Regions from separate parts of the Alicyclobacillus sp. SO9 genome, predicted to be linked through region 2. Evidence: riboswitches for the same ligand, from Rfam matches in the RefSeq annotation. Region 2 holds a riboswitch; the other holds the start of a gene.

Region 1 (3,424 bases), 2.1 Mb from region 2:
TTTTCGTCACGTGATAGTTCTGCGAACCGTTCAGTCCACAAGTCTACAACTTTTCGGATCTGCGAAACAGGCAATTCCGGCAGTGTTATCTCATGTTTTGGTGAATACAAAATCACCTCACATTTCCCGTAAGCCTCCGCCACTTCATAGAGATTCGTTGCAACATTATCCGGCTGAGGCGGTGATGGTGAAAGGGCCGGAAAGTCATTGTCATACTTATAAACATCATAGCTGTCAGGTACTTTCCCGGAACCCGGGCAAAATGGACAGTAGTTCTTCGGCATATCGGGACGATTCTGCCTGTTGGCGGCAACCATCGTCCAGTCTCGCAGCAGCGGGTTAAATCTCAATTCTGCCATCTCATCTTCCTCCTCGACTTAGTCTTCCGTTTGCGGATGAACCAGGTGTAGGTCAATGCCTGTTTGACGAAGTGCATCCCAATCTGCGTCACTGTTTTCCGTCTCATTTGTCACGATTGCATCCACCTCATCTAGATTTGCTTGGTGCGCCAATGCACGAATACCCCATTTTGTGTGATCGAAGGCTAATACAACTCTCTCCGTGTTCTCCATCAGTATCCGATTGATAGCAGATTCCTGCAGGTTGGGCGTACTTAAGCCAAATCCTGCATCAATCCCGTGAACCCCGAGACACAGCAAATCTGTATGCAACTTTCTTGCACTTTCTTCCGCCAGGGGCCCGACCAAAGCGTCTGAAGGAGTGCGAAACTGACCACCTGTTAGGTGAATATCGTTCCATCCGTTCTGTTTTAATACTGTTGCAACGTTTGTAGAGTTGGTCACAAAGGTGAGATCATCCAGGCTGTGATGATTTGATTTTAATTTTTGCGCTACGGTCCACGTTGTTGTACCTGCAGACAAACCAATTGTCATTCCTGGCTCTATCAGCGTCAGTACTTCACTGGCAATAGCGGCTTTCTCTGCCCGCTGCAGCACGCGCTTGTTCATAAACGTCGGTTCTGCAGCACTCTTGCTGATTTGTCCCCCGCCAACAACCTTTTCCACAACTCCTTGCCGGTGCAGCCGATTCAAGTCTCGACGAATCGTTATTTCTGAAACGCTTAATGCATCGGCAAGGTCCTGAATGGAAATGAATCCCTTTTGCGCGAGTAAATCCACCAATTTTCGCTGTCGCTCAGCCGGGTACATGATTGAGACCTCCAAGTTTCCAATTATAATCATATCTTATCACATTTTAATCAATATGTAGATTTATATTTGATTACACCGAGCATAATAGAAGCGAATGGAACCACAACTACATCGTTGTAATGAACGTTCGCGTTAGCAATTTTTCACACCATTGCCACTAGACAAGTATCGACATTTATCTCATGATGTTATTTAGACTTTTATGTTACATAGGCACACCAATGGAAACATTGGGCCGCAAAGCCATTGGATCTAAGGGACTCTGACCTATGATAGCCAGGCTGCCGCAAGATTTGCGTGTGGCGCCTATGAAGGCGCTTTTTTGTTTTGCAATTTGCACCCGTTTTGTTGCATACCGAAGAGTTCACACGTTGCTTGTCACCATCACGATACTGTAGGGGGACGTCTCTTAATGGCCAGACTTCGAAGGATTTTGGGCTTTTTCTACGCCCGCGGCGGATTATCTCTTGCGCAAAAACTGATTTATTCTTTTATTGCGTTAAACGTTGTGCTTATTGGTCTTGGGGGCATCGGAATTATCAATCTCAGGATGACCCAACAAATGACTCATTCTATCGTAGCAAGTCGTCTCGCACCGCTTGAATCATTAACGCAAATACAAGACAGGCTGCGAAACATACAGTTGGATCTGTATCAAATTAAACTGACTAGTTCTGTGAGTCAACAGGTGAACTACCAGTCAGATATCCAGAAAATAGAGACCCAAATTGATAAGAATCTAGGGGTACTCTCTAAGACAAGTATAGCGAGCACAGACCAGCGCCAGTGGAGCACTTTTGCCAACGACTTAAGTAATTCTACCGTAGCGATTTACAATGACTTCAGCAATCTTAGGGCCAAAAGTTCAGTCAAGCTGACGTCGACGAAGAGCGTCAGTCAAACGCTGTCTGATCTCAACAAGCTCATTGCCTTTGAAACGCATGCCGCGAACCAAACTGTAAGTCACGCGCACAACGTCTACGTCAGGGCACTTTTTATCTCGTTAATTGTCATTGCAGCAGCCTTGCTGTTAAGTGTACTCTTGGCGATTTTTACTCTCAGAGCTACGCTGCGACCTGTCCGAATGATAACTTCAGAAATGAAACGAATTGCACAAAACTCGGGGGATTTAACAAAAAGACTGCAAATTCGTTCCAGAGATGAATTTGGTCAATTGGCGGATTCTTTCAATGAGATGATTGGAAGCATTCAAAACATCGTCAGAACCATTTCGGACAGCACCGACCAAATGGCAGCAACTTCACAGGAACTTGTTGCTACATCAGGAGAAGTAACCAGTATTTCTGTTCAAATTGCTGAGCGAACTCAAGGTATCTCTTCCGGCGCAGCCTCGCAACAAAAAGCAACACAAGACGCCATGAATATGGTTACAAGTATGAACGAGCATATTCAAACACTTCGTAGGAATGCCGAGCAAGTGTCGACTTCGTCCGCCGGCTCCAAATCCACCGTCGAGCGCGGTCACAAGGCTATTAAGGAGACCTCTACACAAATCACAACGGCTGCCAATTCCATTAACACACTGAGTGAACAAGTCGACTCTTTGGGAGGACAAGTGGAACAAATCAATTCCATTGTCAATCTCATCAGCGGCATCGCAGATCAAAGCAACCTTCTGGCCTTAAATGCATCTGTTGAAGCTGCGAGGGCAGGAGAGAACGGTCGCAGTTTTGCAGTAGTGGCAAACGAAATGCGTAAGATGTCACAGAACTCCAAAGATGCAGCCTTGCAAATTCAAAAAATAGCACAGCACATTCAGGCGGAAATGAGCAGTGTTTTAACGCAAATGCACAACAGTAAAAAAACTATGGACACTGGGCTAGAAACCATGGACACCTCTGCAGTTTCGTTTAACGAAATTGCAATTCACGTCGATGGGGTTCATCACCAGATTGAAGAAGCTTTGAGTGAAATCACCGAACTAGCTGCAAGTGCTACAAACGTCAATAAGTCGGTAGCAGAAGTATTGACAATTGCTGAAGGTTTCTCGCGCAGTACAGAAGAGGTAGCAGCGGCAACAGAGGAACAATCGGCAACAATGGAGGAAGCTGCCGCAGGCATCGAGCACATCACTCAGCATGCGGAATCCTTAACCGTACTAATTGGAGAATTCACTTACTAACGTACATCACAGTGCATAGTGTTTGATAGTCGGCACAGGAACTATGAAAGCAGGTCATCCAGACCTGCTTTTTTGGTTGCATGACACGTAGTAGCTTTAATCAAACGGA
Region 2 (3,424 bases):
CTTGAGTATCGATCAGAATATCTGGAAAACACAGAAAGAGCCACGTTATCCTTCGACTCAAAATGTTTGTATATAGCAGCATCCGTAACACCAGCTTCCCGTCCAATTTCTCGAACACTCGTCCCCTCGATGCCTCTACGGGAGAACAATCGGATTGCTGCGTTAACAATTTCATTCTCTTTACTGTCAGCGTGTGATTTCTTCATGACCATATGGTAAGCGTTCGCTAACCATATGTCAAAGTAAAATCCGAAGATTCAAGCTTTACTTGCCTGTTCTAACGACTGCACCACAACAATTTATTTTGAGGTCTTTTGGATAATGATGTTCCCGTCAAGCGGAGCGATATCAGGATGTATGTTCCAGCAGGGTGTATTCGGTTCCAGCGGATCTGCTATATCTCCATTATGGTCAACTAGTAGCGATGTCCCCTATACTCAAACATACCCCTGGGGCGAACGCTGCTCCTATGCGAAGGAGCCTGTGGGAAATCCTGTCGCTTTCGTGGAACGACATACAGTCTTCAGTGGAGGTCGATATTTCAACTGATGGTGAGGCGATGTGCGCAATGACTCTAACACCCGTTCAGAGCTTTCCCTTCATGCGAAAAGCTGTGCGGCCTGGCCTATGATGGAGAATATCTGTGGCATTCGGACGGAACAACAAAACACATATCAACGCTGGAGTTGACCAAACGAGTGTTTCAGAAGGAACGAAGCCTCTTTCTATGGCAAAACTGAGGGCTTCGTCAATGTTTTCGGTAGCATCTATATTCCTCACGAGGGTTAAAGAGCGGAAAGGGTATCATCGGGATCATTTTGAATATTTAGTTCAGGAATAAAGTATTAGTGTATCTCAGTGAAAGCATACTTTCCTCTTCCACAAGATTGTAAAAATCTAAAAAGACTGATATCATGCATTTAACCTAACGAATATTAGTAAGGATGAAAATGGGAGACTTTTATGAGCACCAGAGATAAAGTCATTCAGGCGGCAACTAAGCTCTATGCAGAAAATGGATACAAAGGTATGACTATGAAAGCAATTGCTAACGAAGTAGGGGTCAAGGCTCCGTCGTTGTATGCATTTTATGAAAGTAAAGAAGATATTCTGCTACATATTTACAATGACATCTTAACGAAACATCTGAATTTAGCAACAGAAAATATTGAAATAACTGGGGAATCAGTTCAGTATCAGTTGAAGCAGTTTCTTGATCAAGTGATTGCGTTTCAGTTAAGAGACTACACACAACTCAAAGTTTTTATTCGTTTGTTGCTATTCCCTCCTGACTTCTTTGAGATCAATCTAAAAGAAGAATTAAAGAAAGTCGTTGAACAGGAACACAAACTGCTCTGCAATCTCTTTAAGGTAGGAATGGAAAGAGGGGAATTAAAGAAAGCGGATTGTGATGCTCTTTCGTCCCAATTGCTTTGCATGATGGACGGTTGGTTTTGGGAAATGCAACGTTACAGCGAAGAGGTATTCCGAGAACGATATGAAATGGTTTGGGCTCAGTTTTGGAATAGTATTGAAGCGTAATAGAATGACTCGGTTACGTTGTCGAGGAAAAGGTAAACCGTTCCGAAAGGGCGGGACACAAAGCCACGGGGCTACAGCGCTTGCTATGCCGGCCGAGCTGCCGTTACAAGAGATAAATATGACGGCACATTCGGATGGGGGGATGTGTCTTTTAATTTGGGGGATAGAGGGTTGAATAATCTAAAACAACTCATCAAAGAATCGAGAGACTGGGCTACGGCCGACCGTGGCAGTACACTCTTTTCAAAAGTATCAAACGTGTTAAAGAATACATTTGGCTTGGATGCGGGAATGTTTATTTACCGGAGACAATTTGTTTTACAGAATGCTGATGCAAAGGATAAAGTCTATGAACCGTGGGGGCTTGATCACTCCGCAGCAGAACTAACAAAGATGCTGAATAAGTCGTGGATCACCGGAAAATCTTATGTTATTCCTGATCGGTGGTTGTCTGTAAACGAGATCTCTCCTGTTTGGCAAAAATTATGGACAGAACAAGGAATACGGTATATCGGAGCCTGGAAACTTATCATACAAAGCAAATGCGTCGGAGCCATTGTTGTTGGAAGAAAAACGGTGCCAGATGAGACGAATGATGAACTGATGTCACTTCTTGCGACACATGTCTCTCTCATTGGAGAAATGCTTGTGCTAAGGCGTATTGCAGAACATGAAAGTCGTCATGACGAACTCACGCAGATTTACAATCGTAGAGGTTTTATAAGTGAAATCAGGAAACTATCAAGAAGAATTGATGAAAACTTTATTATCGGTATATTAGATATCAACGATTTTAAGGGGATAAATGATGCTTATGGGCATGCAACTGGAGATTCTGTATTGATTGAAGTAGCAGAGACCTTAATCCAAAATATTGGTTCAAAAGGGTTATATGGACGTGGTGGAGGAGACGAATTTATGTTTGTTCTGCAAAGTGGCCAGATTGAAGCTGATCATGCAGCTTCATATGCCACCGATTGGTTTAAGAACAAACGATTTACTGTTAGCGTCGGATGTGAACTGTGGCAACCCAATAAGACAGACTGGGAAGTTTCCCTACAAATTGCGGATCACAGGCTCTATACTCGGAAGCAGAGAGAAAGATGAATCAGAGGTCATTTCATTTTCAATGGCATACGGATGATAAGCCTAGATGGAGACTGAAATATTGCTTGTGGTGCGTTGATTACATTTCCATATGAGACTTGTACTGAAAGAATATAGTATAAATATTCGGAACATCAATAGAATGATAAATATGGCGGCCAGAATGGATAGGAGCCACAAAAGCAGCCAGGTCTCATCAGAGTCTGGTTGCTTTTGTTGTTATGGTAAGCTTCTATTTCTAATAGTTCATCGGGGCATGCATTTGTTCTGTATAGTTAAATCCAGTATATCAGGAAAAATATGGGGACACTCCAAGCCGTCAGCTACCAATCTTTTTCTTCGTTTCAATCCTCCTCTTCGTCCTGCTCCTTTTCAATCTCCGAGACGAACGTTTCAATGTCCACCGAGTCCCCTGTTTCGTTCTGTAAAGCCTGTGCATATGCCAGAAACACTTTATAGGTAATCAACTCAACGACTGGATCATCAGGTGATCCTACCAACATTTTAGCCTCAGAAAAGATTGGGCTTTTTAATGATATATAGAAGTCATGCCCTTCTGCTCCTCTATAGGTGATGTCAGCTACAAGGCACCTAAACGGAGTGAATGCGGAATTACTTTGATACTCCATAATTCCGATGGTTTGAACAAAGCCTTCCTTCATGGAAATCCAGTGAGTCCTCGACAAGGCCAGGTTTCTATCGGATATTCTTTCATAGAGGTCAGATGCCATGAATTCGTCCACAAAATCATCATAGCTACTGACATCTTGACGTT

Evidence for each region. A riboswitch is a leader RNA that binds a small molecule or an ion and turns the genes downstream of it on or off. The one in region 2 is predicted to bind cyclic di-GMP.
Region 1: another riboswitch for cyclic di-GMP. It lies ahead of GI364_RS18615 (methyl-accepting chemotaxis protein); the one in region 2 lies ahead of GI364_RS08210 (GGDEF domain-containing protein).

Annotation. Positions count from the first base shown of each region.
Region 1 is NZ_CP066339.1:3,960,864-3,964,287, forward strand. Features, by position in the region: gene galT (galactose-1-phosphate uridylyltransferase) at 1-359, opposite strand, end outside; gene GI364_RS18610 (DeoR/GlpR family DNA-binding transcription regulator) at 378-1,169, opposite strand; cyclic di-GMP riboswitch class I at 1,375-1,461, shown strand; gene GI364_RS18615 (methyl-accepting chemotaxis protein) at 1,585-3,315, shown strand.
Region 2 is NZ_CP066339.1:1,833,440-1,836,863, reverse strand. Features, by position in the region: gene GI364_RS08220 (TetR/AcrR family transcriptional regulator) at 1-212, opposite strand, end outside; gene GI364_RS08215 (TetR/AcrR family transcriptional regulator) at 964-1,542, shown strand; cyclic di-GMP riboswitch class I at 1,564-1,647, shown strand; gene GI364_RS08210 (GGDEF domain-containing protein) at 1,714-2,649, shown strand; gene GI364_RS08205 (hypothetical protein) at 2,994-3,424, opposite strand, start outside.